DNA from 3 places in the Proteocatella sp. QWL-06 genome. Region 1 is predicted to be linked to each of the others. Evidence: a T-box and tRNA genes for the amino acid it is inferred to sense, from the RefSeq annotation. Region 1 holds a T-box; the other regions hold tRNA genes.

The links. A T-box is a leader RNA that pairs with one kind of tRNA and senses whether it is charged. The one in region 1 lies ahead of leuS (leucine--tRNA ligase), so its partner is inferred to be a tRNA-Leu.
Region 2: it has a tRNA-Leu gene. The T-box ahead of leuS (leucine--tRNA ligase) is inferred to sense a tRNA for this amino acid. The anticodon was not compared.
Region 3: it has a tRNA-Leu gene. The T-box ahead of leuS (leucine--tRNA ligase) is inferred to sense a tRNA for this amino acid. The anticodon was not compared.

Annotation. Positions count from the first base shown of each region.
Region 1 is NZ_CM178755.1:1,119,555-1,126,889, forward strand. Features, by position in the region: gene AC4PGZ_RS05370 (peptidase U32 family protein) at 1-1,477, opposite strand, end outside; gene AC4PGZ_RS05375 (cell division protein ZapA) at 1,514-2,008, opposite strand; gene hprK (HPr(Ser) kinase/phosphatase) at 2,153-3,076, opposite strand; gene uvrC (excinuclease ABC subunit UvrC) at 3,078-4,886, opposite strand; T-box leader at 5,021-5,256, shown strand; gene leuS (leucine--tRNA ligase) at 5,310-7,335, shown strand, end outside.
Region 2 is NZ_CM178755.1:419,769-427,103, reverse strand. Features, by position in the region: rRNA gene AC4PGZ_RS02085 (16S ribosomal RNA) at 1-1,404, opposite strand, end outside; tRNA gene AC4PGZ_RS02080 (tRNA-Arg) at 1,873-1,949, opposite strand; tRNA gene AC4PGZ_RS02075 (tRNA-Leu) at 2,006-2,089, opposite strand; tRNA gene AC4PGZ_RS02070 (tRNA-Cys) at 2,099-2,172, opposite strand; tRNA gene AC4PGZ_RS02065 (tRNA-His) at 2,196-2,272, opposite strand; tRNA gene AC4PGZ_RS02060 (tRNA-Pro) at 2,295-2,371, opposite strand; tRNA gene AC4PGZ_RS02055 (tRNA-Ile) at 2,408-2,484, opposite strand; tRNA gene AC4PGZ_RS02050 (tRNA-Met) at 2,490-2,566, opposite strand; tRNA gene AC4PGZ_RS02045 (tRNA-Phe) at 2,606-2,681, opposite strand; tRNA gene AC4PGZ_RS02040 (tRNA-Ser) at 2,687-2,775, opposite strand; tRNA gene AC4PGZ_RS02035 (tRNA-Lys) at 2,797-2,872, opposite strand; tRNA gene AC4PGZ_RS02030 (tRNA-Gln) at 2,874-2,949, opposite strand; tRNA gene AC4PGZ_RS02025 (tRNA-Arg) at 2,956-3,032, opposite strand; tRNA gene AC4PGZ_RS02020 (tRNA-Gly) at 3,063-3,137, opposite strand; tRNA gene AC4PGZ_RS02015 (tRNA-Leu) at 3,142-3,225, opposite strand; tRNA gene AC4PGZ_RS02010 (tRNA-Thr) at 3,234-3,308, opposite strand; tRNA gene AC4PGZ_RS02005 (tRNA-Asp) at 3,340-3,416, opposite strand; tRNA gene AC4PGZ_RS02000 (tRNA-Val) at 3,426-3,501, opposite strand; tRNA gene AC4PGZ_RS01995 (tRNA-Glu) at 3,506-3,580, opposite strand; tRNA gene AC4PGZ_RS01990 (tRNA-Met) at 3,601-3,676, opposite strand; tRNA gene AC4PGZ_RS01985 (tRNA-Leu) at 3,710-3,798, opposite strand; tRNA gene AC4PGZ_RS01980 (tRNA-Asn) at 3,807-3,881, opposite strand; rRNA gene rrf (5S ribosomal RNA) at 3,888-4,004, opposite strand; rRNA gene AC4PGZ_RS01970 (23S ribosomal RNA) at 4,079-6,982, opposite strand.
Region 3 is NZ_CM178755.1:429,158-436,492, forward strand. Features, by position in the region: rRNA gene AC4PGZ_RS02095 (23S ribosomal RNA) at 1-1,664, shown strand, start outside; rRNA gene rrf (5S ribosomal RNA) at 1,738-1,854, shown strand; tRNA gene AC4PGZ_RS02105 (tRNA-Asn) at 1,861-1,935, shown strand; tRNA gene AC4PGZ_RS02110 (tRNA-Leu) at 1,944-2,032, shown strand; tRNA gene AC4PGZ_RS02115 (tRNA-Met) at 2,066-2,141, shown strand; tRNA gene AC4PGZ_RS02120 (tRNA-Glu) at 2,162-2,236, shown strand; tRNA gene AC4PGZ_RS02125 (tRNA-Val) at 2,241-2,316, shown strand; tRNA gene AC4PGZ_RS02130 (tRNA-Asp) at 2,326-2,402, shown strand; tRNA gene AC4PGZ_RS02135 (tRNA-Thr) at 2,434-2,508, shown strand; tRNA gene AC4PGZ_RS02140 (tRNA-Leu) at 2,517-2,600, shown strand; tRNA gene AC4PGZ_RS02145 (tRNA-Gly) at 2,605-2,679, shown strand; tRNA gene AC4PGZ_RS02150 (tRNA-Arg) at 2,710-2,786, shown strand; tRNA gene AC4PGZ_RS02155 (tRNA-Gln) at 2,793-2,868, shown strand; tRNA gene AC4PGZ_RS02160 (tRNA-Lys) at 2,870-2,945, shown strand; tRNA gene AC4PGZ_RS02165 (tRNA-Ser) at 2,967-3,055, shown strand; tRNA gene AC4PGZ_RS02170 (tRNA-Phe) at 3,061-3,136, shown strand; tRNA gene AC4PGZ_RS02175 (tRNA-Met) at 3,176-3,252, shown strand; tRNA gene AC4PGZ_RS02180 (tRNA-Ile) at 3,258-3,334, shown strand; tRNA gene AC4PGZ_RS02185 (tRNA-Pro) at 3,371-3,447, shown strand; tRNA gene AC4PGZ_RS02190 (tRNA-His) at 3,470-3,546, shown strand; tRNA gene AC4PGZ_RS02195 (tRNA-Cys) at 3,570-3,643, shown strand; tRNA gene AC4PGZ_RS02200 (tRNA-Leu) at 3,653-3,736, shown strand; tRNA gene AC4PGZ_RS02205 (tRNA-Arg) at 3,793-3,869, shown strand; T-box leader at 3,991-4,202, shown strand; gene proS (proline--tRNA ligase) at 4,275-5,720, shown strand; gene AC4PGZ_RS02215 (Glu/Leu/Phe/Val family dehydrogenase) at 5,793-7,049, opposite strand; gene fdxA (4Fe-4S ferredoxin) at 7,334-7,335, shown strand, end outside.

The DNA.
Region 1 (7,335 bases):
ATTCCCTGCGAAGCTTATTTAGAACAGAAACTGGTATTACAGATGTTGGATCTTTATCAATATTTACAGTTTCAGAAAAATACGGCGTGCTCTCGAGCTTGCTTATCTGTCGTATTATGGTTTCTTCATCTGTAGGCCTGTTTAGAGCTTCTTCAATTAAATATTCAGTATCGGTGTAGCATATTTTGTTATTCCTGTCATCCTGTATGCATATTTCAGGATGGCTTGCATTTTTAATTTTTATACTAAACTGCAGTGGAGTTTTAACGAATTCTTTTTTATAGCTTTCCTTTGCTGCGCTCATAACGCCTGAATTATAGGTTTTAAAAATACTGTCTCCGATTTTTGCATTTCCGATGAAATCAATATCAATGATTTCCCCTTTTGGAGCATGATCCTTTATTTCTTTTTTATGAATTATTCTTCCTACAAATTCACCTGTGCTAAGACCGTCTCCTTTAGAGAGATCATCATCAAGTTTGATTTTCAATCTTTTGTTTTTAGAGTCTACATCAAGAATTTTGCCCAGGTACACCCCTTTGTTTTTAGGAGAATCAAGATTTACCATTTTTCCTGGGAATGAGCTCAGGATATGTCCACTGGTATATTCTCTGTTGAATACATATTTGATTTCATTTTCAAGTTCAATCAGCTCTTCGTCAGAAACGGTATCATTGAAGATTCCATCTAGTGCTTTTCTGTAATTTCTTACTACTGTAGCTACATATTCCGGTCTCTTCATTCTTCCTTCTATTTTCAGGGAATCTATACATCCGCCGGCAATTTGCTTAATATTTGTTATTGTACTCAGATCTTTCATGCTTAGGACAAATTTGTTTTCATGCAATTTGATCCCTTTGTCAGAAGTGAGACTGTATTTCATCCTGCAGGGCTGTGCACAATTTCCTCTGTTTCCAGATCTCCCTCCCTGCATAAAGCTGAAGAGACATTTCCCGCTGTATGATACACATAATGCCCCATGTACAAAAGCTTCTATTTCCAAATCAGAAGAAGATTTTATGCTTTCAATTTCCTGAATTGAGTTCTCTCTGGCGACTACCAAACGTCTGAAGCCCATGTTTTTATAGAATAAGCCATCAATTGAATTGGATATGCTCATCTGGGTCGATGCATGCATTTCAAAATCAGGAAAGTATCGGCTGATCAAATCTGCAATACCAATATCCTGAACAATTACAGCATCCACATCGCAGTTATAGAGAAAATCTATATATTTTATACAGTCTTCAATTTCATCATCATTTATGATTATATTCACTGTCACATATATTTTCACATTGCGCTCGTGAGCATAATTCACGGCTTGGATTAGCTCTTCGTTATCAAAATTTGAAGCATTTGCCCTGGCACCGAAACGCATGCCTGAAATATATACAGCATCAGCTCCGTTTTGGATTGCAGCAATCAAAGATTCGAAATTTCCTGCAGGTGCCAGCAATTCTAATTTTTTGTTCATAATTCTCCTTTATATAAAATAGCCTCTGGACAGAGACTATTTTATATCGATTAAATTGTTAATCTCCAGCTGAAGTTCATAGATATGGTTCTGAAAGCTGTTGATTAGAATGTTAAGGTCTTCAATTTCATTTTCTTTATTCATGATTTCTTTATTAAGTCGCTCAATCTCAAGCAGAGAATTATTATTTTTTTGTTCGAAAGAAGCAAGCTGATTCTCGATATCCTTGATGTAACCATCTTTTTCTCTTAGAGACTGAGAGTTTTTATCTTTTTCATTTATTATCCCAAAATTGTGAGTCTCGATTATATCTGATAATCTCTTGTTTTCTTCAAGTGATTTAAAATACTGGTCTGCAATGTTTATAGAAGCTAAAACCACTGGAGTGACTATATTCGATTTTGGGGTTTTTTCAGAAGCTTTGGTAATCTGTTCATCTACATGCGAAGCCAGACTTAGTATATAATCTTTCTCTTCTTTTCCGATTATTGTATATTCCTGATTTGCAATTTTTACAATTATTTTGTTCATATATTTCCCCCCGAGAATAAAAAAGCGCATCTTGTGTATAATCTTGTATTTGCGGTTTTTCAAGGCAATTTTATAATAATAATATTATCTCATATTAACAGAGTAAATTGCAATAAAAATTGCAAATTATGTCATATATTTATTTCAGCTGTTCTTAGTAAGTTTTACTATTAGTCTTTCGTTGAATTCCTGTGCAGCATTATACCCCATTTCTTTCTGTCTCTGGTTTCTTGCTGCAATTTCAAGTATAACTGCAAGATTTCTGCCCGGTTTTACAGGTATGGTGATTTTTGGAATTTTTATGCCCAAAATATCTACAAGTTCATCGTCAATTCCCAGCCTGTCATAATATTTACCCTCCTGCCATATCTCAAGGTATGCAACAAGATCGATTGTTTTTGTAGGCTTTACGGCGCCAACACCATAAAGGCTTTTTATATCCAGCAGACCTATTCCTCTTATTTCTATCATATATCTTGTAAGCTCTGGGGATTGACCGACAAGAAGATCGTCGTCAAGAAGCTTTATCTCGACAGCATCATCAGATATAAGTCTGTGTCCCCTCTTGATAAGTTCAAGAGCTGTTTCGCTTTTTCCAATTCCACTGTCGCCTTTTATCAGAATTCCAACTCCATCAACATCGACAAGGACTCCATGCGTTACTTCGACAGGAGCGAGCTTGTGGTTGGCATATTCCGAAACTTTATTCATGAATTTTGTTGTAGGAAGATCACTCAGAATTAGTGTCTTATCATGTTTTTTTACAAGTTCATAGAATATATCATTTGGCTTATGGCCTCTCGTTATACATATTGCAGGTAAATCATAAGAAAGGAATTCATCAAGCTTTATTCTCATATGTTCGTCACTCAGCGTCTCAAGATATGCAAATTCCGCATTGCCTATTATCTGCATCCTGTCTGATGCAAAGTGCATATAGTACCCAATAAGCTGCATTCCTGGCCTGTTGACATCTCCGGAATCTATTCTGTAATCACGTGTTGATGCATTTACACAATTCAGCTGCATTTCATCAACCATTTCTCTGATCGAAATTGTATTTTTCATATTAATGCTCCTTAAAATAATTTAATATATCTTCAGCAATCTTCCTGTTAAATCCAGGAATGCTACTTATTTCGTCTATAGAAGATTTTCTAAGATTTTCTATACTGCCATATTTGTTAAACAACGCAGTTTTTCTCTTTTCGCCAATACCTTTAATTTCATCGAGTTCAGATTTTATCATATTTCTATTTCTGATACTTCTGTGATAATCTATTGCAAATCTGTGCGTCTCGTCCTGTATTTCAGTTAGGAATTTAAACAGATGACTTTTCCTGTCGATATCTATTGTTTCCGTGTCGCTGCACAGACCCTGCGTGCGATGATTTGCGTCTTTATAGATTCCGAAAACAGGGACTTTGATTTTCATCTCCGCTAACAAAACTTTTATTGTCGACACATGTCCTTTTCCTCCGTCCAGAAGTATTAAATCTGGGAGCTGAGAATCTTTCATTCTTCTTTCGAGAACTTCTCTCATAGAGGCGTAATCATCGCTCTTGCCAGTGAGAGTTTTTATCCTGTAGCGCCTGTAGTCTTTTGGAGATTTTCTGCCATTCTTATATACAACTTTGACACCTACGGAGCTTGTCCCCTGGATGTTTGAAATATCGTAGGCTTCTATAATGGAAATTTTCCCAAGATTTAGAATCGAAGAGAGTTCTTTTAGCGAAACATCGTAATGCGATCTCTTGTTCAATTCCTTAATCCTCTTTATTTTGAACTGTTCGTGTGCATTCTTTTTTGCAAACTCAAGCATATCTTTCTTTTTGCCTTTCTGAGGAACAATAATAGGCATTTTTCTACTCTTTCGGTTGCTTAGATATTCTTCGAGGAGAGGCCTGTCCGAAATTTCCTTTTCAATAATTATCTCATCGGGGAGAGAATCCTTGTCGAAATAATACTGCATCAGAAAGGAATTGTACATGTCTTCAATAACATCGAGAGTTATGTCGAAATAGAAGCTTTCCTGACCCATTACTTTTCCATTTCTTACAAAAAGTATACTGAATACAACATTTGCATCGTCATAGCTGTAGACAACATAGTCCTGGTTCTTATCGATATCATTTGAAACTATTTTTTGCTTTTCATACAATTTTTCAAGATTATTTATTTTGTCTCTATATCTCGCAGCTTCTTCAAAATTCAGATCTCTGGAGCATTTGTACATCTTATCTTTAAGATAGTCTTTTATAATCCCGGCATTTCCCTTGAGAATCTGCGTAACGTTCTCAACTTCTTCCCGATAGTCCTCTTTGCTTATCTTTGCGTTGCATGGAGCACTGCATTTTTTTATATAGTAATTCAGACAAGGCCTCTCTCTGTTTGCAATTGATTTTGCTATATTCCTGTTACAGTCTCTGAGCATGAAAATCTCATTTATAGCATCAATGTAGTAATTTAAAGCAAAAACATTTGTATATGGGCCAAAATAAAGGGCTCCATCCTTTATGATTTTTCTTGTCTTCAGTATTCGTGGATAATCTTCCTGCGTGATTTTTATATAAGGATATGTCTTATCGTCCTTGAGGAGTATATTGTAATATGGCTTGTGCTTTTTAATCAGGTTATTTTCAAGAATTAATGCTTCAAGCTCATTGTCGGTAATTATATATTCAAATTCAGCTATTTTAATGACCATGGCTTTTACTTTAGGATCCGAATGATTATCTCTAAAATACTGCCGTACGCGCTTTTTAAGAGATATTGCCTTTCCGACATAGATTATTTTTTCGTTTTCATCTTTCATTATATATACTCCAGGTTTATCTGGAAGGTTTTGTATCTGTTCTTCAATATAAGCAGATTTCATTGTTTACCTCGTTTAATTATTTATCAGTCTGTTTCAATGGTTCATATCATGATTATATATCGTTTTTAAATATATTTCCACATGTGACTGAAAATAATATTGATTTTTAAATAATATCGTGGTATTATCTTATGAATGAAACTGTGATCAGGAGTATTAGGATTCATTAGTTTTTTCAGAGAGCTGCAGATTGGTGCGATGCGGCAAAACTAACCCCGAACTCGCCTGTGAGTTGCAATCACGAACCTGGCCCTTGTATGTCAATGGATAAGTAATTAGTGTTTGCCGGATTGTCACGTTAGCGACTTTTGAGTGGATAGTATGTTTTCATACTGTCAATTAGAGTGGTACCGCGATCTTCGTCTCTATAGTGAGATGGGGATTTTTTTATTGAAAAATTTTCTTAAAAGGGAGTGTTATATCATGGAATATAATCCAAGTATCATTGAAAAAAAATGGCAGGACATCTGGGAAAAGAATGACACATTCAAGGCATCAGATGACAAAAGCAAGCCTAAATACTACAATCTTGTTGAATTTCCATATCCATCAGGTGCGGGTCTTCACGTTGGCCATATAAGAGCATATACATCATTGGAAGTTATTTCCCGAAAGCGAAGGCTTGAAGGTTACAATGTTCTTTTTCCAATAGGCTGGGATGCTTTTGGACTACCTACTGAGAATTACGCAATTCAGACTGGCAAGCATCCACGCGAAGTTACAGACGAGAATATCAAGGTATTCACCAGCCAGCTAAAAGCTGCAGGTTATTCTTTCGACTGGAGCAGAACTGTAGATACAACTGATGAGAAGTATTATAAATGGACACAATGGATTTTCCTTCAGCTTTTCAAGCATAATCTTGCCTTTAAGGACAAAACATATGTGAATTTCTGCAACAGCTGTAAAGTAGTGCTTGCGAATGAAGAGTCCCAGGATGGAGTATGTGACAGATGCGGAAGCGAAGTTGTACAGATGGAAAAAGATGTGTGGTTCCTTAGAATAAGAGAATATGCTGACAAGCTTCTTGATGAGCTCGAAAATCTTGATTTTCTTCCAAGAATAAAGCTTGAGCAGGAAAACTGGATCGGAAGGTCTTATGGTGCAGAAATCAAATTCAATATAAAGAACCATGACATTAACCTTGAAGTATTCACTACAAGAGCAGATACTATATATGGAGCAACATTTATGGTAATAGCTCCTGAACACCCTCTTATAGATACTCTTTCTTCGGAAATAAGCAATATGGACGAGGTTGAGAATTATAAGAACGAAGCCAAAAAGAAAACAGAATTTGAAAGAGTTCAGCTTGCTAAGGACAAGTCCGGTGTGGAGCTTAAAGGGATAAAGGCCATAAACCCTGTTTCCGGAGAAGAAATACCAGTGTGGATTTCTGATTATGTAATGATGGGTTATGGAACTGGAGCGATTATGGCGGTTCCAGCTCACGACAAGAGAGACTGGGAATTTGCAAAAAAATTCGATATTCCTATAATTGAGGTAATAAGTGGCGGAAACATAGAGGAAGAGGCTTATACTGATATTGCAAATGGAGTAATGGTGAACTCTCCTATAGTGAACGGAATGCAGGTTAAGGAAGCAATTGAAAAAATGATTCAGTATCTTAGTGATAATAATCTTGGCTGCAAGAAGGTCAACTATAAGATGAAAGACTGGGCCTTCAACAGACAGAGATACTGGGGAGAGCCAATTCCTATAATTCACTGTGAAAAGTGCGGAATGGTTCCTGTACCAGAAGAAGAGCTTCCTCTGACACTTCCTGTTGTTGAGAATTTCAAGCCTACAGAAACTGGAGAATCACCGCTTGCTAACATCCCTGAATGGGTTAATGTGAAATGCCCATGCTGTAATGCTGATGCAAAAAGAGAAACGGATACCATGCCTCAGTGGGCTGGGTCTTCATGGTATTTCCTTAGATATATGGATCCTTCAAATGAGAATGAGCTTGCATCGAAGGAAAATCTGGAGTACTGGGGGCCGGTTGACTGGTATAACGGCGGGATGGAGCACGTTACCCGTCATCTTATCTACTCAAGATTCTGGCATAGATTCCTCTATGACATTGGAGCTGTACCTTATAAGGAGCCTTATGCAAAAAGGACTGCCCAGGGACTTGTCCTTGGTGGAGACGGTGAGAAAATGTCAAAATCAAGAGGAAATGTAATTAATCCAAATGATATAATTGATGCCTATGGAGCGGATACACTAAGAGCCTATGTTATGTTCATTGGTGAATATGAAAAACCAGCTATATGGTCAGATTCAAGCGTTAAAGGATGCAAGAGGTTCCTCGACAGAGTATGGAAGCTTCAGGATATGGTCAGTGATGAGCCGGGTTACTCAAAGAATCATACATCACTTATGCATAAGACAATAAAGAAAGTATCTCAGGACCTGGAAGCAATGAAATTCAACACGGCAATTG
Region 2 (7,335 bases), 700 kb from region 1:
TGCAATCCGAACTTAGACTGTCTTTATGGGATTAGCTCCACCTCGCGGCTTGGCAACCCTTTGTAACAGCCATTGTAGCACGTGTGTAGCCCTAAGCATAAGGGGCATGATGATTTGACGTCATCCCCACCTTCCTCCGAGTTATCCTCGGCAGTCTCTCTAGAGTGCCCAGCCAAGCTGCTGGCAACTAAAGACAAGGGTTGCGCTCGTTGCGGGACTTAACCCAACATCTCACGACACGAGCTGACGACAACCATGCACCACCTGTCACCTCTGCTCCGAAGAGGGGCCCCGATTAAGGGGCTTTCAGAGGGATGTCAAGCTTAGGTAAGGTTCTTCGCGTTGCTTCGAATTAAACCACATGCTCCGCTACTTGTGCGGGTCCCCGTCAATTCCTTTGAGTTTCACTCTTGCGAGCGTACTTCCCAGGCGGAGTACTTAATGTGTTAACTGCGGCACCGACCCTTAGGGCCGACACCTAGTACTCATCGTTTACGGCGTGGACTACCAGGGTATCTAATCCTGTTTGCTCCCCACGCTTTCGTGCCTCAGTGTCAGTATCAGTCCAGAAAGCCGCCTTCGCCACTGGTGTTCCTCCTAATATCTACGCATTTCACCGCTACACTAGGAATTCCGCTTTCCTCTCCTGAACTCAAGCCCGACAGTTTCAAGGGCTTACAACGGTTGAGCCGTTGCCTTTGACCCCTGACTTGTCAGGCCACCTACGCACCCTTTACGCCCAGTAATTCCGGATAACGCTTGCCCCCTACGTATTACCGCGGCTGCTGGCACGTAGTTAGCCGGGGCTTCCTCCTAAGGTACCGTCATTATCTTCCCTTAGGACAGAGTTTTACGACCCGAAGGCCTTCATCACTCACGCGGCGTTGCTGCATCAGGCTTGCGCCCATTGTGCAATATTCCCCACTGCTGCCTCCCGTAGGAGTCTGGACCGTGTCTCAGTTCCAGTGTGGCCGATCACCCTCTCAGGTCGGCTACTGATCGTCGCCTTGGTAGGCTTTTACCCCACCAACAAGCTAATCAGACGCAGGCTCATCCTTGTCCGCATGACTTTGATACAGTCCCGATGCCAGGTCTGTATTTCATCCGGTATTAGCACACCTTTCGATGTGTTATCCCGGTGACAAGGGCAGATTACCCACGCGTTACGCACCCGTCCGCCGCTAACTTATTATTCAACACTCAAGGCTCTATCCCCGTCAGGGGCTGTGTAAGCACTTTTGGCGAATGCGAATTTCTTCTACCCTTGAAAACCAAGGTTGAAATTCACAATTACGCTGGCTTTTTATATAAAGCTCTCAGTGTTGAATAATAAGTCCGCTCGACTTGCATGTGTTAAGCACGCCGCCAGCGTTCATCCTGAGCCAGGATCAAACTCTTAAATTTAATGGTTTGACTGGCCGGATTAAACATCCGACATATCTATTTTGTTATCTCAATAAATTGAAATTACGGTTTGTTTCTTTTTTTGATGATCACCCGAAGGCTCTCATCTAAATGGTTTGTATATTCTGCTGTTTAGTTTTCAAGGTTCATATTTCTGTGTTGTCGCGTTCAAGTTTATCTCCCGGCGACTTTTATTAGTATACTCTTGTTTTTAAATTTTGTCAACACGTTTTTTTGTTTTTTTGTATTTTTTTCCAGTGCTGATAATTTTGTAAAAACTGTTTTTATGAAGCTTTATTATAATACCACCATATGCAATCTTTGTCAATACTATTTTCCCTATTTTTAATATGTCATTGTATAAATAATTAATGACTTTAATAATGAAGTCTCCAGCATATGGAAGCTCCGCTTCATCATATAAAAAAGCACCAACCTCGAGGCAAGTCCTTGCGAGATTGATGCGAATGGTGTGCCCAGAGGGATTCGAACCCCCGACCTTTTGGTTCGTAGCCAAACACTCTATCCAGCTGAGCTATGGGCACATATCTTAAATATAGGTTCATACAAAAATTGACCTCTAAAGGTCAATTTTAATTAATGGTGCGGTTGGAGGGACTTGAACCCCCACGCACTGGGCGCCAGATCCTAAGTCTGGTGCGTCTGCCAATTCCGCCACAACCGCATTTTAATATGGAGGCGACATCCAGATTTGAACTGGAGATGAAGGAGTTGCAGTCCTCTGCCTTACCACTTGGCTATGTCGCCATATTACTGATATTCTGATTTAGTGGGGTGAGTAATGGGATTCGAACCCACGGCCTCCAGAGCCACAATCTGGCGCTCTAACCGACTGAGCTATACCCACCATTGATCAATCAAAATGAAAATGGTCGAGGTGGAGAGACTCGAACTCCCGGCCCCATGGTCCCAAACCACGTGCGCTACCAAACTGCGCTACACCTCGATTATCATTTTTTGCTATGTCATCCTTTTGAAAGGATGGTGGGCCTTCAGAGACTCGAACTCCGGACCTACCGGTTATGAGCCGGGCGCTCTAACCAACTGAGCTAAAGGCCCCCACATGGTAGCGGCAACAGGATTCGAACCTGTGACCTTTCGGGTATGAACCGAACGCTCTAGCCAACTGAGCTATGCCGCCATAATAGGATTTGTATATTTTGTTTTTCTGTATTTCAGATGGTGCCCAGAGCCGGAATCGAACCAGCGACACGAGGATTTTCAGTCCTCTGCTCTACCGACTGAGCTATCTGGGCAGTTTTGGCGGAGAGGGTGGGATTCGAACCCACGGCCCATTACTGAGTCACTGATTTTCAAGACCAGCTCCTTAAACCGCTCGGACACCTCTCCGGATGTTACTGAAATATAAAATGGTGACCCATCCGCGACTCGAACGCGGGACACCCTGATTAAAAGTCAGGTGCTCTGCCGACTGAGCTAATGGGTCCTGGCTGGGGATGCAGGACTCGAACCTACGAATGCCAGGATCAAAACCTGGTGCCTTACCGACTTGGCGAATCCCCAACTTAATGGTGTGTCTGGAGGGATTCGAACCCCCGACACCCGGCTTAGAAGGCCGGTGCTCTATCCGACTGAGCTACAAACACATGATATGATATATTATGCTACCGCATTTTTGGAGCGGAAGACGGGATTCGAACCCGCGACCCTCGCCTTGGCAAGGCGATGCTCTACCACTGAGCCACTTCCGCGTAGTGGTGCGGTTGGAGGGACTTGAACCCCCACGCACTGGGCGCCAGATCCTAAGTCTGGTGCGTCTGCCAATTCCGCCACAACCGCATTTAATATGGAGCTGGCAATAGGAATCGAACCTACAACCTGCTGATTACAAGTCAGCTGCTCTACCGTTGAGCCATGCCAGCATATTAAACTCTTTTTTATTCATTTATATAATGGCGATCCGGAAGGGGCTCGAACCCTCGACCTCCAGCGTGACAGGCTGGCATTCTAACCATCTGAACTACCGGACCGCATATATATGGTGGGACCAACAGGGCTCGAACCTGTGACCCCCTGCTTGTAAGGCAGGTGCTCTCCCAGCTGAGCTATGATCCCATATTGGTGACCCCTAGGGGAATCGAACCCCTGTTACCGCCGTGAAAGGGCGGTGTCTTGACCGCTTGACCAAGGGGCCTTACTGGAAAGAAATTTTTTTGGTTGCGGGGGCAGGATTCGAACCTACGACCTTCGGATTATGAGCCCGACGAGCTACCAACTGCTCCACCCCGCGATATTATGAATTATTAAGTTTTTTGTTGAAATATGGTGCCGAAGACCGGGGTCGAACCGGTACGATTATCTCTAATCGCAGGATTTTAAGTCCTGTGCGTCTGCCTGTTCCGCCACTCCGGCATGTTTTTTGGCTCCGAAGGTGGGATTCGAACCCACAACCTATCGATTAACAGTCGAGTGCTCCGCCTTTGAGCTACTTCGGAACAAAAAATTGGCTACGTCCTACTTTCCCAGGAGGCTGCCCTCCAAGTATTATCAGCGATGCAGGGCTTAACTTCTGTGTTCGGAATGGGAACAGGTGTATCTCCTACTCTATTGCAACCATATTAATTTGGATGGATGTACCATCAAAACTGCATGCCAATCTAAAGCTTCGCTTCTTTTTTCTTCCAGGTAAATTTTGGTCAAGTCCTCGATCTATTAGTACTCATAAGCTGCATGCATTACTGCACTTCCACCTTGAGCCTATCAACCACGTAGTCTTCATGGGATCTTACTCCTTACGGATGGGAAATCTTATCTTAAGGGTGGCTTCGTGCTTAGATGCCTTCAGCACTTATCCATTCCGCACATAGCTATCCAGCTGTGCCACTGGCGTGACAACTGGTGCACCAGAGGTGCGTCCAACCCGGTCCTCTCGTACTAAGGTCAGCTCCTCTCAAATTTCCTACGCCTGCGACGGATAGGGACCGAACTGTCTCACGACGTTCTGAACCCAGCTCGCGTACCACTTTAATGGGCGAACAGCCCAACCCTTGGGACCTACTACAGCCCCAGGATGTGATGAGCCGACATCGAGGTGCCAAACCTCCCCGTCGATGTGGACTCTTGGGGGAGATCAGCCTGTTATCCCCAGGGTAGCTTTTATCCGTTGAGCGATGGCCCTTCCACTCGGTACCACCGGATCACTAAGCCCGACTTTCGTCCCTGCTCGACCTGTATGTCTTGCAGTCAAGCTCCCTTTTGCCTTTACACTCTTCGCACGATTTCCGACCGTGCTGAGGGAACCTTTGGGCGCCTCCGTTACTCTTTAGGAGGCGACCGCCCCAGTCAAACTGCCCGCCAAGCAGTGTCCCAGACGAGGATTCACTCGTCGTGGTTAGAACTCAAACAATACAAGGGTGGTATCCCAACGGCGGCTCCAACGAGACTGACGTCCCATCTTCTTAGCCTCCCACCTATCCTGTACATGTATTGCCTAAATTCAATGCTAAGCTACAGTAAAGCTCCATGGGGTCTTTCCGTCCTGTCGCAGGTACCCGGCATCTTCACCGGGACTACAATTTCACCGAGTCTGTTGTTGAGACAGTGCCCAAATCGTTACGCCTTTCGTGCGGGTCGGAACTTACCCGACAAGGAATTTCGCTACCTTAGGACCGTTATAGTTACGGCCGCCGTTTACTGGGGCTTAAGTTCACTGCTTCGATTGCTCTGACAGATCCCCTTAACCTTCCAGCACCGGGCAGGCGTCAGCCCCTATACTTCACCTTGCGGTTTTGCAGAGACCTATGTTTTTGGTAAACAGTCGCTTGGGCCTATTCTCTGCGGCCTGATTTCTCAGGCACCCCTTCTCCCGAAGTTACGGGGTAATTTTGCCGAGTTCCTTAACAACAGTTCTCTCGCTGGCCTTAGGATTCTCTCCTCACCCACCTGTGTCGGTTTGCGGTACGGGCACCTTGATCTAACTAGAGGCTTTTCCTGACAGCGTGAAATCGCAGACTTCGTTACTTAATTTCACTCCCCGTCACGCCTTGGCATTGTACCTGTGGATTTGCCTGCAGGTACTGCCTTGACGCTTGGACGCGCATAACCAACAGCGCGCTTCTGCTATCCTTCTGTGTCACCCCATTGCTCAAACGATCTTTGGTGGTACGGGAATCTACACCCGTTGTCCATCACCTACGCCTTTCGGCCTCGGCTTAGGCCCCGACTAACCCTGAGAGGACGAACCTTCCTCAGGAAACCTTGGGTTTTCGGCCTGGGGGATTCTCACCCCCATCTCGCTACTCATGCCAACATTCTCACTCGTATACTGTCCACTGCTCCTTACGGTACAGCTTCAGCCTGTATACGACGCTCTCCTACCACTCTCCTTACGGAGAATCCGTAGCTTCGGTAATATGTTTGAGCCCCGGTAATTTTCGGCGCGGGACCACTCGACCAGTGAGCTATTACGCACTCTTTAAATGAGTGGCTGCTTCTAAGCCAACATCCTGGTTGTCTGTGCAATCCCACATCCTTTTCCACTTAACATATATTTTGGGACCTTAGCTGACGGTCTGGGCTGTTACCCTCTTGACCATGGACCTTATCACCCATAGTCTGACTGCCGAGTATGATGTACGGGCATTCGGAGTTTGATAGTCTTCGGTAACCCAAAGGGCCCCTAGGACATTCAGTGCTCTACCTCCCGCAATCTTAACCTCGACGCTAGCCCTAAAGCTATTTCGGAGAGAACCAGCTATCTCCAGGCTCGATTGGAATTTCACCGCTATCCACAGTTCATCCCCGCACTTTTCAACGTGCGTGGGTTCGGTCCTCCATTTCCGATTAAGGAAACTTCAACCTGACCATGGATAGGTCGCCTGGTTTCGGGTCTGCAGCATTGAACTTTCGCCCTGTTAAGACTCGCTTTCGCTACGGCTTCGGACCAGAAGTCCTTAACCTTGCTCAATACCGCAACTCGTTGGCCCGTTCTACAAAAAGTACGCAGTCACACATTAACGTGCTCCTACAGCTTGTAAGCATAAGGTTTCAGGTTCTATTTCACTCCCCTCCCGGGGTTCTTTTCACCTTTCCCTCACGGTACTATTCTCTATCGGTCGCCAGGTAGTATTTAGCCTTAGGGGGTGGTCCCCCTATCTTCCCACAAGGTTTCACGTGTCTCGTGGTACTCTGGATACACCTGGAAGTCTTCTCATTTCGTTTACGGGGCTGTTACCCTCTGCGGCGGCTCTTTCCAAAGCTCTTCTACTATGATACCTCTATTCCATGATGGTGTCCAAAACCCCTGACCGGAAAACCGATCAGGTTTAGGCTGTTCCCCTTTCGCTCGCCGCTACTTAGGGAATCGAGTTTTCTTTCTTTTCCTCCGGGTACTTAGATGTTTCAGTTCTCCGGGTTCCCCTCACTGCACTATGTATTCATGCAGAGATATACAGGCATTACCCTGTATGAGTTTCCTCATTCGGAAATCTTCGGATCGAAGGTTGCTTGCACCTCCCCGAAGCTTATCGCAGCTTACCACGTCCTTCATCGGCTCCTGGCGCCAAGGCATCCACCTTACGCTCTTAATAACTTGACCTATATAAATCAATATTTACTGCGACATTCTTTGTTGAGCTCCGCTCTCATTCAGTTACGTACGATAGTACGCGCCTTCACTCGTTTGTTCACTCGCCTCGACTGTCTTGTAAATCTTGGTTTCTCTTTATGGGACTCTCACCCGCTCTCGGCTTTCGCCGTCTTTAAATCTATTGATGATTTTGCAATCAACTTAAGAATTGTTGTTAAAAATAATAGATATTTTTAACTGTTTTGTTTTTTTCTCGATGAAATTACAGTTTGTGTTACCTTTGACGGATTTCAGACCTACATAACTTTATCAACTTTTAGGGTGATTAGTATATTTGTATTTCTTTCTTCGTCTTTGCGTAT
Region 3 (7,335 bases), 690 kb from region 1:
GCTGAAGCTGTACCGTAAGGAGCAGTGGACAGTATACGAGTGAGAATGTTGGCATGAGTAGCGAGATGGGGGTGAGAATCCCCCAGGCCGAAAACCCAAGGTTTCCTGAGGAAGGTTCGTCCTCTCAGGGTTAGTCGGGGCCTAAGCCGAGGCCGAAAGGCGTAGGTGATGGACAACGGGTGTAGATTCCCGTACCACCAAAGATCGTTTGAGCAATGGGGTGACACAGAAGGATAGCAGAAGCGCGCTGTTGGTTATGCGCGTCCAAGCGTCAAGGCAGTACCTGCAGGCAAATCCACAGGTACAATGCCAAGGCGTGACGGGGAGTGAAATTAAGTAACGAAGTCTGCGATTTCACGCTGTCAGGAAAAGCCTCTAGTTAGATCAAGGTGCCCGTACCGCAAACCGACACAGGTGGGTGAGGAGAGAATCCTAAGGCCAGCGAGAGAACTGTTGTTAAGGAACTCGGCAAAATTACCCCGTAACTTCGGGAGAAGGGGTGCCTGAGAAATCAGGCCGCAGAGAATAGGCCCAAGCGACTGTTTACCAAAAACATAGGTCTCTGCAAAACCGCAAGGTGAAGTATAGGGGCTGACGCCTGCCCGGTGCTGGAAGGTTAAGGGGATCTGTCAGAGCAATCGAAGCAGTGAACTTAAGCCCCAGTAAACGGCGGCCGTAACTATAACGGTCCTAAGGTAGCGAAATTCCTTGTCGGGTAAGTTCCGACCCGCACGAAAGGCGTAACGATTTGGGCACTGTCTCAACAACAGACTCGGTGAAATTGTAGTCCCGGTGAAGATGCCGGGTACCTGCGACAGGACGGAAAGACCCCATGGAGCTTTACTGTAGCTTAGCATTGAATTTAGGCAATACATGTACAGGATAGGTGGGAGGCTAAGAAGATGGGACGTCAGTCTCGTTGGAGCCGCCGTTGGGATACCACCCTTGTATTGTTTGAGTTCTAACCACGACGAGTGAATCCTCGTCTGGGACACTGCTTGGCGGGCAGTTTGACTGGGGCGGTCGCCTCCTAAAGAGTAACGGAGGCGCCCAAAGGTTCCCTCAGCACGGTCGGAAATCGTGCGAAGAGTGTAAAGGCAAAAGGGAGCTTGACTGCAAGACATACAGGTCGAGCAGGGACGAAAGTCGGGCTTAGTGATCCGGTGGTACCGAGTGGAAGGGCCATCGCTCAACGGATAAAAGCTACCCTGGGGATAACAGGCTGATCTCCCCCAAGAGTCCACATCGACGGGGAGGTTTGGCACCTCGATGTCGGCTCATCACATCCTGGGGCTGTAGTAGGTCCCAAGGGTTGGGCTGTTCGCCCATTAAAGTGGTACGCGAGCTGGGTTCAGAACGTCGTGAGACAGTTCGGTCCCTATCCGTCGCAGGCGTAGGAAATTTGAGAGGAGCTGACCTTAGTACGAGAGGACCGGGTTGGACGCACCTCTGGTGCACCAGTTGTCACGCCAGTGGCACAGCTGGATAGCTATGTGCGGAATGGATAAGTGCTGAAGGCATCTAAGCACGAAGCCACCCTTAAGATAAGATTTCCCATCCGTAAGGAGTAAGATCCCATGAAGACTACGTGGTTGATAGGCTCAAGGTGTAAGTGCAGTAATGTATGTAGCTTATGAGTACTAATAGATCGAGGACTTGACCAAAATTTACCTGGAAGAAAAAAGAAGCGAAGCTTAGATTGGCATGCAGTTTTGATGGTACATCCATCCAAATTAATATGGTTGCAATAGAGTAGGAGATACACCTGTTCCCATTCCGAACACAGAAGTTAAGCCCTGCATCGCTGATAATACTTGGAGGGCAGCCTCCTGGGAAAGTAGGACGTAGCCAATTTTTTGTTCCGAAGTAGCTCAAAGGCGGAGCACTCGACTGTTAATCGATAGGTTGTGGGTTCGAATCCCACCTTCGGAGCCAAAAAACATGCCGGAGTGGCGGAACAGGCAGACGCACAGGACTTAAAATCCTGCGATTAGAGATAATCGTACCGGTTCGACCCCGGTCTTCGGCACCATATTTCAACAAAAAACTTAATAATTCATAATATCGCGGGGTGGAGCAGTTGGTAGCTCGTCGGGCTCATAATCCGAAGGTCGTAGGTTCGAATCCTGCCCCCGCAACCAAAAAAATTTCTTTCCAGTAAGGCCCCTTGGTCAAGCGGTCAAGACACCGCCCTTTCACGGCGGTAACAGGGGTTCGATTCCCCTAGGGGTCACCAATATGGGATCATAGCTCAGCTGGGAGAGCACCTGCCTTACAAGCAGGGGGTCACAGGTTCGAGCCCTGTTGGTCCCACCATATATATGCGGTCCGGTAGTTCAGATGGTTAGAATGCCAGCCTGTCACGCTGGAGGTCGAGGGTTCGAGCCCCTTCCGGATCGCCATTATATAAATGAATAAAAAAGAGTTTAATATGCTGGCATGGCTCAACGGTAGAGCAGCTGACTTGTAATCAGCAGGTTGTAGGTTCGATTCCTATTGCCAGCTCCATATTAAATGCGGTTGTGGCGGAATTGGCAGACGCACCAGACTTAGGATCTGGCGCCCAGTGCGTGGGGGTTCAAGTCCCTCCAACCGCACCACTACGCGGAAGTGGCTCAGTGGTAGAGCATCGCCTTGCCAAGGCGAGGGTCGCGGGTTCGAATCCCGTCTTCCGCTCCAAAAATGCGGTAGCATAATATATCATATCATGTGTTTGTAGCTCAGTCGGATAGAGCACCGGCCTTCTAAGCCGGGTGTCGGGGGTTCGAATCCCTCCAGACACACCATTAAGTTGGGGATTCGCCAAGTCGGTAAGGCACCAGGTTTTGATCCTGGCATTCGTAGGTTCGAGTCCTGCATCCCCAGCCAGGACCCATTAGCTCAGTCGGCAGAGCACCTGACTTTTAATCAGGGTGTCCCGCGTTCGAGTCGCGGATGGGTCACCATTTTATATTTCAGTAACATCCGGAGAGGTGTCCGAGCGGTTTAAGGAGCTGGTCTTGAAAATCAGTGACTCAGTAATGGGCCGTGGGTTCGAATCCCACCCTCTCCGCCAAAACTGCCCAGATAGCTCAGTCGGTAGAGCAGAGGACTGAAAATCCTCGTGTCGCTGGTTCGATTCCGGCTCTGGGCACCATCTGAAATACAGAAAAACAAAATATACAAATCCTATTATGGCGGCATAGCTCAGTTGGCTAGAGCGTTCGGTTCATACCCGAAAGGTCACAGGTTCGAATCCTGTTGCCGCTACCATGTGGGGGCCTTTAGCTCAGTTGGTTAGAGCGCCCGGCTCATAACCGGTAGGTCCGGAGTTCGAGTCTCTGAAGGCCCACCATCCTTTCAAAAGGATGACATAGCAAAAAATGATAATCGAGGTGTAGCGCAGTTTGGTAGCGCACGTGGTTTGGGACCATGGGGCCGGGAGTTCGAGTCTCTCCACCTCGACCATTTTCATTTTGATTGATCAATGGTGGGTATAGCTCAGTCGGTTAGAGCGCCAGATTGTGGCTCTGGAGGCCGTGGGTTCGAATCCCATTACTCACCCCACTAAATCAGAATATCAGTAATATGGCGACATAGCCAAGTGGTAAGGCAGAGGACTGCAACTCCTTCATCTCCAGTTCAAATCTGGATGTCGCCTCCATATTAAAATGCGGTTGTGGCGGAATTGGCAGACGCACCAGACTTAGGATCTGGCGCCCAGTGCGTGGGGGTTCAAGTCCCTCCAACCGCACCATTAATTAAAATTGACCTTTAGAGGTCAATTTTTGTATGAACCTATATTTAAGATATGTGCCCATAGCTCAGCTGGATAGAGTGTTTGGCTACGAACCAAAAGGTCGGGGGTTCGAATCCCTCTGGGCACACCATTCGCATCAATCTCGCAAGGACTTGCCTCGAGGTTGGTGCTTTTATCAAAATATTGTATAATCTGATTTAATTAAGCTTGACAATATATGATTCAGATAATATAATCTTAACATGTACAATAAAAATGCCATGAAGAGGCCAGTAGGGAAATTATTATCTAAAAGAGATTGAAAGTCGTCGGCTGAGAGCTTTCATTAGAAAAATGTTTTCTGAAACCTACCTTGGAGCAGTAACTGATACTTACCGTAAGTCTGCGTTAAAGACATCAAGTGGATACATTTATCATGTATCAATTTGGGTGGTACCACGGAGAATATGCCTTCGTCCCTTTTGTCGGACGGAGGCTTTTTTATTTGCATTTTTAACTGCATAATAATATTTTTTAATATAAGGAGGAAACAAAAGTGGCAGAAAAGAAACAAGAATTTGTAAAAGAGATTACAAGCATGGATGAAGATTTTGCACAGTGGTATACGGATATAGTGCTTAAGGCAGAGCTTGCAGACTATGCGCCGGTTAAAGGGGCTATGATAATAAGGCCATACGGTTATGCTATATGGGAAAATATAGTTGAATGGGAAGACAGAAAATTCAAGGAGACAGGACACAAGCCTGCTTACTTCCCGCTGCTGATTCCTGAGCATCTGCTTCAGGTAGAGGTGGATCACTTTGAAGGTTTTGCACCAGAGGTTCTATGGGTAACTCACAATGGAGACAATGAACTCCCTGAAAGACTTTTTGTTAGACCTACATCAGAGACGATAATATGTCCGATGTTCTCAAAATGGATAAAATCATACAGAGACCTTCCATTCCTTATGTATCAGTGGAACAGCGTTGTAAGATGGGAAAAGACTACAAGACCTTTCCTTAGAACATCTGAGTTCCTTTGGCATGAAGGCCATACTGTACATGCTGATGAGGCGGATACAGACAGAGAGTGCCTGATGATACTTGAGCTGTACAGAGAGTTTGTAGAAGAGCATATGGCAATTCCACTTAAATTAGGGGTAAAGACGGAGCAGGAGAAATTTGCAGGTGCCCTTAGGACATATACCATAGAAGCAATGATGAGAGACGGAAAATCGCTTCAGGCGGGAACTTCACACAACCTTGGACAGCACTTTACAAAGATGTTCGACATAAAGTTCCTTGACAGAGATGGAAAGCACAAGTATGCATGGACATCATCATGGGCTACTACGACAAGACTTATAGGTGCAATGGTTATGGTACACAGTGATAACAGGGGACTTGTAGTTCCTCCAAGAATAGCTCCAATTCAGGTAGTTATAGTTCCAGTTGCAGCTAACAAGGCAGGCGTTCTTGAAAAGGCTCAGGAGCTTAGTGACAGGCTGAAGTCGCAATTCAAGGTTGAGCTTGACGATGATACGTCAAAAACACCTGGATATAAGTTCAATGAGTGGGAAATGAAGGGTGTTCCTGTAAGAATCGAGATTGGACCTAAGGATATAGAGAAGAATCAGGTAACTATCTTTAGAAGAGATACTTGTGAGAAGTCTACGCTTTCAATGGATAATCTTGAAAATGACCTTAAGGGTCTGTTAGAGAACATCCAGAGCAGTCTTTTCGAAAGAGCTTCACAGTTCAGAGATGAGAAGACATGGACTGTAAACAGCTATGATGAGCTCAAGGAGTCATTTGAGGACAAGACGGGCTATGCTTATGCAATGCTTTGTGATGATCCTGCATGTGAAGAGAAGATAAAGGATGAGACTGGAATAAGCACAAGATGTATGCCATTTGACAAGGTAGACCTTGGATACAACAAGTGTATAGTTTGTGGAAAAGAGACAGACAGAATGCTTATAATGGGCAAATCATACTAAAATATAAATAAAATGTATAATAAAAAAGACTGCAATATGCAGTCTTTTTTGTGGTTATTTAAAGGCTGGATATTAGTACCATCCTCTTAGTTTCATAGCAACCTGAATTCTCTTGATACTCATCATGTAAGCAGCAGTTCTCATGTCAACCTTGAATTCATCCATAAGTTTCCAGATGTCATCAAATGCTTTGTACATTAGGCCTTCCTGCTTATTTTGAACATCTTCGAATGTCCAGCTGAATCTCTGAAGGTTCTGAACCCACTCGAAGTAAGAAACAGTAACTCCACCAGCATTTGCAAGTATGTCTGGAACAAGAAGTACGTTGTTCTCAGCAAGTATAGCATCAGCTTCTGGAGTAGTTGGTCCGTTAGCTCCCTCACAAACAACTTTAGCTTTTATGCTTCCAGCGTTTGCAGAAGTGATCTGATTCTCAAGTGCACATGGGATAAGTGCATCAAGCTCAAGAGCGAAGAATTCTTCTTTAGTGATTTCTGTTCCGTAGTTGTCGTTTTTGATTGGTTTTACTGGATCCTTGAACATTCTTTCGATGTCGATTCCGTCTTCATTGTATACTGTGCAGAATATATCTGATATAGCAACAACTTTTGCTCCAAGTCTGTGAGCGTAAAGAGCAGTGTAGCTTCCAACGTTTCCGAATCCCTGGATAGCAACTCTTGCTCCCTTGAAGTCGATGTTAAGCTTCTCAACAGCAGCTTTTGCCATAAGAGCAACACCGTATCCAGTAGCTTCAGTTCTTGCAAGTGATCCACCGAACTCAACTGGCTTTCCAGTGAATACGCCTGGAGCATATTCTCCAGTTACTTTCTCGTACTCGTCAACCATCCAAGCCATTATCTGTCCGTTAGTGTTAACGTCTGGTGCAGGTATATCTACTTTTTCTCCTATGAATGGAGCGATTGCTGCAGCGAATCCTCTTGAGATTCTCTCAAGCTCAGCTTTAGAGAAGTCTTTAGGATCGATAGCTATTCCACCTTTTCCTCCGCCGTAAGGTACTCCTGTAACTGAACACTTGAATGTCATCCATGTAGAAAGAGCCTTAACTTCGTCAAGAGTAACTCCTGGATGGAATCTTATTCCGCCCTTGTAAGGACCACACGCGTTGTTGTGCTGAGATCTGTAACCTGTTATTGTTTTAACTGAACCATCATCCATCTTAACTGGGAATGATACTTCTACAACTCTCTGTGGAGTTTTTAAAATCTCATAAACTGCTGGTTCTGCGCCTAATTTGTCACAAGCATTTTTTACCTGTCTTTGTGCAATTTCAAATGGATTAAGCGATTCTTGTACATTTTTTACTTCCATCTTTAACACACTCCTCTTAATTATTAGTAGTTTTTTTAATATGTATCTACTTAGAATACATTTACCAACTATATTATAGATTATATGCAAAAAGAATTCAACCCCTATAAATCCAAATTTTAACCGACATTAACAATCTGTAAAATTCAGATAATAAAGAATATTTATTTAACAAAGATATGGCATATTTCGAAAAAAAATAGATATTATGATATTTACATCGAGGACAAACTTTGTTATAATCAGAGTGTAAATCAAACATAGTAAACAAGGAGGTAAGTGGTAT